2 linked regions of the Pedobacter sp. W3I1 genome follow. Each later gene encodes a partner of the first gene's protein in a complex. Links are inferred from orthologs where the notes say so. Each region holds a gene or a part of one and is shown on either strand. Other genes may lie near its edges.

Evidence for each region. The genes of interacting proteins can lie anywhere in the genome.
Region 2: the proteins of accB (region 1) and accD are in contact, whole or in part, in a solved structure (PDB 8UXZ), measured with the Escherichia coli proteins. The link is inferred for Pedobacter sp. W3I1 from one-to-one orthologs.

What each region holds. Positions count from the first base shown.
Region 1 is NZ_JAUSXN010000001.1:930,442-936,111, forward strand. What follows is about bases 1,957-4,734. They hold accB (acetyl-CoA carboxylase biotin carboxyl carrier protein), read right to left. Parts: upstream 3,695-4,734; coding sequence 3,218-3,694; downstream 1,957-3,217. Other genes in these bases: accC (acetyl-CoA carboxylase biotin carboxylase subunit), read right to left, coding at 1,957-3,120; QF042_RS04090 (beta-ketoacyl-ACP synthase III), read right to left, coding at 3,811-4,734. Also shown: twin-arginine translocase subunit TatC, read right to left, coding at 1-281; QF042_RS04075 (LVIVD repeat-containing protein), read right to left, coding at 401-1,606; more of accC, read right to left, coding at 1,777-1,956; more of QF042_RS04090, read right to left, coding at 4,735-4,809; phosphate acyltransferase PlsX, read right to left, coding at 4,828-5,670. UniProt on the Escherichia coli protein: This protein is a component of the acetyl coenzyme A carboxylase complex; first, biotin carboxylase catalyzes the carboxylation of the carrier protein and then the transcarboxylase transfers the carboxyl group to form malonyl-CoA.
Region 2 is NZ_JAUSXN010000001.1:2,421,359-2,427,174, reverse strand. The notes cover bases 1,538-4,461. They hold accD (acetyl-CoA carboxylase, carboxyltransferase subunit beta), read left to right. Parts: upstream 1,538-2,538; coding sequence 2,539-3,384; downstream 3,385-4,461. Other genes in these bases: QF042_RS10155 (YciI family protein), read left to right, coding at 3,709-4,173; fbaA (class II fructose-bisphosphate aldolase), read right to left, coding at 1,538-2,217. In the rest of the region: QF042_RS10175 (GNAT family N-acetyltransferase), read right to left, coding at 92-514; QF042_RS10170 (low affinity iron permease family protein), read right to left, coding at 489-995; more of fbaA, read right to left, coding at 1,138-1,537; QF042_RS10150 (M20/M25/M40 family metallo-hydrolase), read left to right, coding at 4,482-5,816.

The DNA of each region.
Region 1 (5,670 bases):
GTGATACACATATCTGCACCAAGTGAAGGAAATTTTTCTACCAGTTTGCACATCATCCTGTAAGTCCAGAAATCGGGCTTTTTTGGGCCAAATATGATTTTATCTAAGATGAATTCATTGAAGTAAAAAGCGATACCCGTAAAAACGGCAATGGCAATTACGGCTCTGATTAAATGTTTACGGAGAACATCCAGGTGATCGAAAAAAGACATTTCTGCCTCTAAGGTGGTGCTCTTTTGCCCGATAGCTTTTGTAAGTGAAGTTTTTTTAGTGTCGCTCATGTTGAAAACAAAAATACCATTCTATTTGAATAGAATGGTATTTACGTGTTAAATATAGAAATAGTTTATATTATTATGAGAAATGACTTTAAAAATAGAAGGTAGCCCTGGTAGTAGTTTTAAAGTTGGTCTTTAATTATGCTCAGTTGCTTTAAATTTGCCGCATCGTTATAATTAAATTGATATACGCCATCTTCTCCGGTAACGATTAAAGATTTAGGACCTGCAATAACATCAAAGCTTTTGATATTAATTAAATGTTGAAGCATGTTATTGCCTATTTTGATTTTATTGGCAATATTAAAGCTCTTTATTCCATAATTACCTTCGCAGAGAAATAAATGATCGCCACTTGTACTTAGGCCGTGTGGGTTTTGCATGGGATAAACTGCAACCTGTTTCGGTTTCGTTGGATCTTCAATATCTACAACTTCTAATTGGTTGCTTGCCTGCATGCACATATTGCCGGTACGTAAAGTAACATAAGCATATTTTCCTTGCACCACTACGGGGTCGCAGGCAAAAATATGGCTGTATGTGGATAACTGTATCGGGTTGGCCGGATCGGTAGCGCTAAAAATGTGCATGCCTCTATTGGTACCTATAAATAATTTGCTTTCGTAAGGAAAGATGGTTTCAACACCCCAACCCAAATTAATAGCCTTCAGGAAAGTTGGGTTTGATGCGGTTTTAACGTCAAACAGACTTAAATTATTCACGCCAACAGTATATAAATAGTCATTCATTAAGGTAAATCTGGCCATCGAGCCACCTTGCCCGGTAGAACTACTTTGCGATAAAGAGTTGCTGCTGTAAGCGGCATCCTTAAATATCCCTTTTTTGTAAGTTTGCTTCTTTACCAGGGTATCTTTATAAGTGTAAAGGTATTTTTGAGCACCCGCCGAATACAATTGATTGAAAACATCAGTTACTCTTTTCACTTGTTTGATACCGTTCAAGTTCGAGATATCAAAAGCCAGTAAGTCAATAAAACTGTCGGCGTAAAGGATATTGTTGTGAATGGCTAAATCTACGTTTCCCGGAATTTTCAGAAAACCCATGTTTACTGGCGCACTCGGATTGGTATTGTTGTAGATATGAATACCTTCATTGGGTTCATTAATGAAGAGATAATCGTTGTAAATGTAAATTTTCCCGGTTCTTTTGGCTGGAATGGCTTTGGTCAATCCTACAGGCAGCGCCCTCATTTCCTGAACAGATATCCTTTTTGCAATCTGTATCATTTCGTACTCATCTTTTTTACAGTTCGTAAATACAGTGAAAACAAGTAGAAGGAGTACTGCGTTAATCAGATTTTTTTTCATATTTGGAGTGGTTTTAATATATAAACGTAACGAATTAAATAATCGCTACAGTTTAGAGTTAAATATTAATTATCAGGTATTTATCCGGCAGTAATTAAAATCTAAAACAATAAAAAAGGCTATCCAAATTATTTGAATAGCCTCCTTATATTATTAAGTATAGAAATCGTTTATCCTTCCGAAAACTCGAACGTTTCCATAAATTTCGTAGTAAAATTTCCTGCTCTGAAGTTCGGATCTTTCATCAACTGCAGATGGAAAGGAATGGTTGTTTTTACACCTTCAATTACAAATTCACCTAAAGCGCGTTCCATCGTACAAATTGCCTCTTCGCGTGTTTGTGCCACACAGATTAATTTGGCAATCATCGAATCGTAGTTAGATGGAATTGAATAGCCAGCATAAACGTGTGTATCAACACGAACACCATGGCCACCCGGAGAGTGGAAATTGGTAATTCGTCCCGGTGATGGACGGAAGTTATTTGCCGGATCTTCTGCATTGATCCGGCACTCAATTGCGTGCATGTTAGGAAAGTAATTTTTACCTGAAATTGGAATTCCGGCAGCAACTTTAATCTGTTCTTTAATTAAATCGAAGTTGATTACCTCTTCTGTAACCGGATGCTCTACCTGGATACGGGTATTCATTTCCATAAAATAGAAGTTACGGTGTTTATCAACCAAAAATTCGATTGTTCCTGCTCCTTCGTAATTTACAGCCATTGCACCTTTAATAGCTGCTTCACCCATTCTTACACGAAGTTCATCTGTCATGAAAGGAGAAGGAGATTCCTCAACCAATTTCTGGTGGCGGCGCTGAATAGAACAATCGCGCTCCGATAAATGGCAGGCTTTACCAAACTGATCTCCGATAATCTGGATTTCAATGTGGCGTGGATCTTCGATATATTTCTCTAAGTATAAACCATCGTTACCAAAGGCTGCACCAGATTCCTGACGGGCACTATCCCATGCATTTTCAAAATCTTCATCTTTCCAAACTACACGCATACCACGGCCACCACCACCGGCAGTTGCTTTTAGGATAACAGGATAGCCCATTTCATTGGCGATTGCAATACCTTCTTTAACGCTGCTCAGCAAGCCTTCAGATCCTGGAATGGTTGGTACACCAGCAATTTTCATGGTTTCTTTTGCAGAAGCTTTATCGCCCATGCCATTAATCTGTTCTGGGGTAGCACCAATAAATTTGATGTTGTACTCGCGGCAAATATTAGAAAACTTAGCATTTTCTGATAAGAAACCATAACCTGGGTGTATGGCATCGGCGTTAGTTAATTCTGCGGCCGAAATGATATTTGGAATATTTAAATAAGAATCTTTACTAGGTGGGGGGCCAATACAAACAGCCTCATCAGCAAAACGTACGTGTAAACTCTCGCGATCTGCGGTAGAGTAAACAGCAACCGTTTTGATGCCCATTTCCTTACAGGTACGGATAATACGCAAAGCGATTTCACCCCTGTTGGCAATTAGTATTTTTTTAAACATAATTTTTTTAATTGATGATTACACCGATTATAGGATTACACTGATTTAGTGGCATCATCAATAATCTGTAAATCAAATTAATTTGTGAAATCAGCTTCTAAATAGGTTCTACTAAAAATAACGGTTGGTCATATTCTACCGGCGATGCATTATCAACCAGGATTTTAACGATACGGCCCGAAACTTCACTTTCAATTTCGTTAAAAAGTTTCATTGCCTCGATAATACAAACTACTTTACCTGTGCTAATTTCATCACCAACATTAACAAACATTGGTTTATCTGGACTAGCTGAACGATAGAAAGTACCGATCATTGGCGATTTAATCGTAATGTATTTTGAGGTGTCTTCTGCAGCTGGTACAGCAGGTGTTGCTGCATTTGGAGCAGTAGGAGCTATAGCAACAGGGGCAGCAGCCTGTACAAGCGGAGCCTGTGGTACGGTAGCATGCACAACTGTTGGCGCTTGGTTTGTTTTGATCGTGATTTTGAAGTTTTCCTGCTCAATAGCAACTTCATTTACTCCAGAACGAGAAACAAATTTAATCAGTTCCTGTATTTGTTTGATATCCATTTTTTAGGCTAGTTATGTAAAAAATAGTGTTTATTGAATTAACTAAGTTATACTTTTTTTGTTTTATTTTTTTCTACGTAGTATAGGACTTCTGACTCCCGACTAAAGACTTCTGACTAATTAGTATCGTAAGCCCATTTAAGGTATACTGAACCCCAGGTGAAACCACCACCAAATGCCGCTAAAACGATGTTGTCGCCTTTTCTCAACCTGCTTTCCCATTCCCATAAACATAAAGGAATAGTTCCGTTGGTTGTATTTCCGTAACGTTCAATGTTGATCATTACTTTATCGGTGGTTACGCCCATGCGGTTTGCAGTGGCATCGATAATGCGTTTATTGGCTTGGTGAGGCACTAACCATGCAACATCATCAGCAGTTAAGCCGTTACGTTCCATAATCTCTGCAGCAACATCGGCCATATTGGTTACCGCAAATTTAAATACTGTTGGGCCCTCCTGGTGTGCAAAATGTAATCTTGCGTCAATAGTTTCATGTGTTGCCGGCATAACCGAACCACCTGCTTTCATCCCTAAGAAATCTCTTCCGGAACCATCTGTTCTTAAAATAGAATCCTGGATACCTAAACCTTCTTCGTTTGGTTCTAATAAGGCACAGCCACAACCATCTCCAAAAATGATACAGGTTGTACGGTCTTCGTAATTGATGATTGACGACATTTTATCGCCACCAACTACTAAAACCTTTTTGTGTCTTCCCGACTCAATGAATGATGCGCCTGTAGAAAGTCCGAAAATAAAGCCAGAACAGGCTGCCTGTAAATCGTAACCCCATGCATTTGTAGCACCAATTTTATCTGCTAAAACGTTTGCCGTTGCAGGGAAAGTAAAATCCGGAGTAGTGGTGCAAAAGATAATCAGTTCAATTTCTTTTGCATCAATTCCTCTCTTCTTAAGTAAACCGTTTACGGCATGAACAGCCATATCGGAAGTACCTAAACCTTCTCCTTTTAAAATTCTACGTTCTTTAATCCCTGTTCTACTGGTAATCCATTCATCCGAAGTATCAACCATGGTTTCTAACTCTGCGTTTGTAAGCACATAGTCGGGAACGTAACCATTTACTGCTGTAATAGCAGCGTGAATTTTACTCATTTTAAGAATTTTAATAAATTATTTAAATGCAATTCTAATTTTTTCTACCAAACCTGTGGTGATCATTTCTCTGGATTGCAGAACCATATTTTTAACGGCTAACGGACTAGAAATTCCATGTCCGATAACCACAGGAGCGTTAACACCTAAAACCGGACTTCCACCATATTGTTCATAATTAAAACGATCGAAGAACTCATCTTTAAGTCCCTTTTTGATGGTCAATACATAAAACGATTCTGCTAATTTTAGCATTATATTTCCGGTAAAACCATCACATACAATTACATCTGCTTTATCGTTAAATAAATCTCTTCCTTCCACATTCCCAACAAAGTTGAAGAGATTGGTTTCTTTCATTAACGGGAAAGTAGCCATGCTTAACATATTTCCTTTCTCATCTTCTTCGCCAATATTTATCAGGGCAACTTTGGGGTCATTAATCTGCAAAAGATTTTCTGCATATAAGCTGCCTAAAACGCCAAATTGTAATAAAATATCGGGTTTGCAGTCGGCATTTGCACCTACATCTAATAATAAGCCGGTACCGCCTTTAATTTTCGGAAGAATTGTACATAAACAAGGGCGGATAATGCCCGGGATGGTTTTAACGCTAAAAACTGCGCCAACCAACATGGCTCCAGAGTTACCAGCACTAGCGAAAGAATCGATTTTGCCTTCTTTTAAAAGGTTAAAACCAACTGCTATGCTCGAATTTGGTTTCTGAACGATTGCTTTGGTGGGATGTTCGCCCATACCAATTACTTCATCAGTATGAACGTATTCAAAATGATCTGGATTAAAACCTTCTTCTGCAAGAATGGGTTTAATCTGTTCGGTATCGCCAATAAGAACTAAATG
Region 2 (5,816 bases), 1.5 Mb from region 1 along the record:
TTATTTCTTAAGAATTTTGCGAGTAGAACACAAATTAGTCGGAAAATATATTCTAATTTCGTTATTTTCCATGTCTCTACGGAAAATTACTTCAAACCTTCTTCACCATTTTAAAGTGCTGTATCCCAGCCTCTTCAAATTGCTCTCCCTCCGCTACAAAACCAAACTTAGCATACAAACTCATAGCATCTAATTGCGAGTTCAGGTAAATATAATGCGCATCCTCTGGCAAATCGGATAAAGCCTCAGCTATTAGTGCCCGACCAACTCCTTGCCCTCTAAAATCCTTTAAAACCGCGAAACGTTCCAGCTTATAACCATTATCCGTTTTACGCCATCTGCAGGCACCGCAAGGCTGTCCGTTATTGGTAGCGAGAAAATGGACAGATTCATCTTCATGTTCCCACTCCAATTCCGGCGGGCAATTCTGTTCGTCTACAAATACAATCTTACGGATAGCAAATACTTTATCTAAATCTTCGGGATGATTAACTTTTTGAACGTGCAGACTCATTATCGTGGTGTTTAAAGTGTTTATTCGATTTTAATTTCATTTCATTTAATGCCTCAGCAACATCAATTGAATGTGAACAATGAATATCGGCCTCTTTTTTGGCAAGTGTGGCAATCGTAACGTAAAATTTATGCAACTGATCCAATTCTTTTTCACTCAAGTCTTCAATATCTACCATCCGGTTGCTTGCGCCTTGCTGCGCGGCAATCAATTCATTCAATTTTAGCTGAATGGCCTTACCATCTTTATTCTGTGCCTTCTGGATTAAAAAAACCATTAAAAAGGTAATAATCGTTGTACCCGTGTTAATTACAAGTTGCCAGGTTTCAGAATAATTGAAAAGCGGACCTGTTACTGCCCAAACAACCACAATCGCTGCTGCAGCGATAAATGCAACAGAGCTACCTGTAAATTTGGTTGCTGCATTCGCAAATTTCTCGAAAAAATTATTTTTTTGGGTATCGTTTTTAGATTTTGCCATTACAAATTTGTTTGATTAAATATAACCATAAACAAACAAAAGCGCCATAAGTTTTTAAACCCATGGCGCTTTTGTTTAATTATTAAATGATTGATTTTTTGAATGATTGAATGTAAATCCAATCTTCCAAACCAATCAAAACTTACAACTTATCGTTAACATTAATACAGTTTAGATCTTCGAAAGCAGTAGTTAAACGTTTCACAAAAGTTTCTTCACCTTTACGCAACCAAACGCGTGGATCGTAATATTTTTTATTTGGTTTATCGTCGCCATCAGGGTTACCAATCTGGCCTTGAAGATAAGCTTCGTTCTTTTTGTAGTATTCTAAAATACCTTCCCAAAATGCCCACTGCATATCAGTATCGATATTCATTTTAATTGCACCGTAAGAAATTGCTTCTCTGATTTCTTCCTGAGTAGAACCAGAACCACCGTGGAATACGAAATTGATCGGTTTCTCTGCAGTTAAGCCGAGTTTTTCTTTGATAAAATCCTGAGAGTTTTTCAAAATTACCGGTTGCAATTTTACGTTACCTGGTTTATAAACACCGTGCACGTTACCAAAAGCAGCAGCAACTGTAAAGCGAGGAGAAACTTTGCTCAATTCTTCGTAAGCATAAGCCACTTCGCTAGGTTGTGTATATAATTTAGAGCTGTCTACATCGCTATTGTCAACACCATCTTCCTCACCACCTGTAACACCAAGTTCGATTTCGATAGTCATATTCATTTTAGCCATGCGTGCTAAATATTTAGCAGAAATTTCCATGTTTTCTTCGATCGACTCTTCCGATAAATCCAACATATGTGATGAAAATAAAGGTTTTCCGGTTTCAGCGAAGAATTTTTCACCGTGGTCTAAAAGTCCATCAATCCAGGGTAATAATTTTTTAGCGGCGTGGTCAGTATGTAAAACCACGGCAACACCATAATGCTCTGCCAATAAATGTACATGTTTAGCTGCCGATACAGCACCTAAAATACATGCTTGCAATTTCTCATTATCTAAAGATTTGCCTGCATAAAACTGTGCACCTCCATTAGATAATTGAATCATAACAGGCGAATTTACTGCCTTAGCAGTTTCCAATACCGCATTAACCGTATTTGTACCGGTTACGTTAACTGCTGGTAAAGCAAACTGATGTTTTTTAGCCTGCTCAAACAATTCTTGAACGGCATCTCCGTAAATTACGCCTTTGTAGCCTTTTAAACTCATTTCTTGTTAATTTTATTAAGTCCGAAGTTATAAAAAAAAATAACATTCCAAGCTTTTCTAACAACAGAATTATTTGCCTAACAGCAAAATAAGGCCTATTTAGTGTAAAAAACACATTATCCTTAGTGTAAAAAAGACACACTTCAGTTTACCAATTAGCAGTTAACAGTAGCCGAAGCCGAGTTTTCAATTACATATCCAACGCTTGCATTATTGCCAATCGACTATTAACCAACTAACCATTGACTATTTTTACACCTAATAAGGTTCGACTTTATTTTATTTTTCGTTTCTTTGCAATCCAATTCTTCAAAAAATTATATGGCTTGGTTTAAGAGAGAAAAAAAAGGTATCATCACCACAACAGAGGAGAAAAAAGAAGCACCAGATGGTTTGTGGAATAAATGTCCGAACTGTAAAAAACCCCTACATCAGGCAGAACTTCAGGAAAACAAATACGTTTGCCATTACTGCGATTACCATCTGAGAGTAGGCTCAAAAGAATATTTTGAGGTTTTATTTGATAATAACGAGTTTAAAGAGCTGTTCCCTAACCTAACATCAGGCGATCCTTTAAATTTTAACGATAACAAACCTTACACCGAAAGAATTAAAGAAAGTCAGGCTAAAACAGGCTTAAAAGACGCTATTCGTGCCGGTGTTGGTAAAATCAACGGACAAGATCTCGTAATTGCCTGTATGGATTTTGCTTTTATAGGCGGTTCAATGGGTTCGGTTGTGGGCGAAAAAATTGCAAGATCGATCGATTACAGTATCAAACATAAAGTTCCGTTCCTAATGATTTCTAAATCAGGTGGTGCACGTATGATGGAAGCCGCATTTTCATTAATGCAAATGGCTAAAACATCGGCTAAACTGGCTTTATTAGGTCAGGCAAAAGTTCCCTACATCTCTTTATTAACAGATCCAACTACGGGTGGTGTAACTGCATCATATGCGATGTTAGGCGATATTAATATTGCAGAACCAGGCGCGCTGATCGGCTTTGCTGGTCCGCGGGTAATTAAAGAAACCATTAAAAAAGACTTACCTAAAGGTTTCCAAACTGCAGAATTCGTTCTTGAACACGGTTTCCTCGATTTCATTGTAGATAGAAGAGCCATGAAAGCTAAATTGGGTGCTTTTATTAAAATGATGAATAATTAAGTTGGTTCAATAGTTCATTAGTCATTGGTTCATTAGTGCAAATCGACCAATAAACAAATGACAAATGAACAAATAAACTACAATAAGAAAAGTAGGACTTGAATAACTTCGGTTAATTCAGTCCTGCTTTTTGCTTCAAGTCCTCGCTACACTCCGGGCTTTCCGCGGCAATCAGGTTTAGTTAACATGGGCCGGTGGTTCTTTTGAGGGGTTTTTCCAGCGAGTGCTACAACCACCCCGCCCTGCGGGCACCCCTCCGAGGGAAGGGAATAAAAAACACCACTAATTTTTCTTATTTTTAAACTAACCAAACTATAAACTCAGATGAAAAAACTACTCCTTTTAACCTGTCTGATTACCGTTATGATCGCCACACAAGCCCAGGATAAAAAAGCCAAAGTGCCTTACGACGAGGCTTTGGCCAAAAAACTCGGTGCCGATAATTATGGTATGAAGATGTATGTGTTGGTGATCCTCAAATCAGGCTCAAATACAACCGAAACAAAAGCCAAAACCGATAGTTTATTTGCAGGTCATATGGTAACCATTGGTAAAATGGTCGAAGCGCAAAAACTTATAGTTGCTGGTCCGATGGGTAAAAACGACAAAAATTATCGCGGCATTTTCGTTTTAAATACAAAATCGATCGAAGAGGCAAAACAATTATTAGAAAGCGATCCGGCCATAAAAGCCAAATTACTGGAACCAGAATTGTACAACTGGTATGGTTCGGCAGCACTAGCTGAGTATTTGCCGTTTCACGATAAGATCCAGAAGAATAGTTTTTAAGGTTGTTTGCCACGGAAGCACTGAAGGCGCGGAGAAATTTTGATCGTGATATGCTATATTACAAATAAATTGTCATCCTGAGCTTGTCGAAGGACCTATTTAAATGTCTTAAAAGGCGTTTCGACAGGCTCAACGTGACAAATTCTAAGGAAATTACCACTTACAGACTCTTTAAACTTACAGATCATTCAGTCGAACGGCCCCTACCATCGATTAAATCTATTCAACTGCAACATTTCCATTAACATCCTTCAACCCTACGCCTTATTTCATAAATTAGCTTATCAAATAATCAACCCTAACTAATTATGAATAAAAAACTACTATTTTCTGCGCTATTGCTGTGCACCTCAACCTGCATATTCGCGCAAGACAAAAAAATAATCGACAATATTGTAAAAGAAGTGAACGAAAATTCTCAATTAGAGAAACTTGCACACGAACTTTTAGATGTTGTTGGACCACGTTTAGTTGGTTCTCCACAAATGAAACAAGCCAATGATTGGGCTGTAAAAAAATATAGTGATTGGGGCATCTCGGCAAAAAACGAAAAATGGGGCGAATGGGCAGGCTGGGAAAGAGGCATTACCCACATCGATTTAATAAGTCCACGGGTTAGAACCTTAGAAGGTACACAATTGGCCTGGAGCCCATCTACAAATGGTAAATCTATTAATGCCGAAGCGATTATTCTTCCAGCAATTACAGATTCTGTTTCTTTTCAAAAATGGTTACCCAATGTGAAAGGTAAAATCGTATTAATTTCAATGAACCAGCTCTCTGGCCGACCAGAAAAAAACTGGGAAGAATTCGCCACTAAAGATTTGTTCGAAAAGTTTAAAAAAGAAAAAGCCGAGGCTGCTAAAGCATGGGTAACCAGCATAGCCAAAACGGGTTTAACAGCAAAAACACTTCCTGTAGCTATAGAAAATGCAGGCGCAGTGGCGGTAGTGATCAATAACTGGTCGCAAGGTTTTGGTGTAGATAAAATTTTTGGTGCAAATACCACAAAAGTGCCAACTTTGGATCTATCTGTAGAAGATTACGGTTTAGTTTACCGATTGGCTTTAAATGGTGATAAACCTAAACTAAGAATTGAAGCAGAATCTAAAAAATTAGGTGCTGTACCTACTTTTAATACCATCGCAGAGATCAAAGGAACACAAAAACCAAACGAATACGTGATGCTTTCTGCTCATTTCGATTCATGGGATGGGGCAAGTGGTGCAACTGATAATGGTTCTGGCACCATCTTAATGATGGAAGCCATGCGCATTTTAAAGAAAATCTACCCTAACCCAAAACGTACTGTTTTAGTTGGCCACTGGGGAAGTGAAGAGCAAGGTTTAAATGGCTCAAGGGCATTTGTAGAAGATCATCCGGAAATTGTAAACAACCTTCAGGCCTTGTTTAACCAGGATAATGGCACAGGGCGTGTAGTGAATATTGGCGGACAAGGTTTCGCGAAATCAAAAGATTACATTACCCGTTGGTTAGCTGCAGTACCAGATACCATTAAAAACCAGATCAAAACCAATTTCCCAGGATCGCCTGGTGCGGGAGGATCAGACTTTGCTTCATTTGTAGCTGCCGGAGCATTGGGTTATTCATTAAGCTCTACCAGCTGGGATTATGGCACGTAT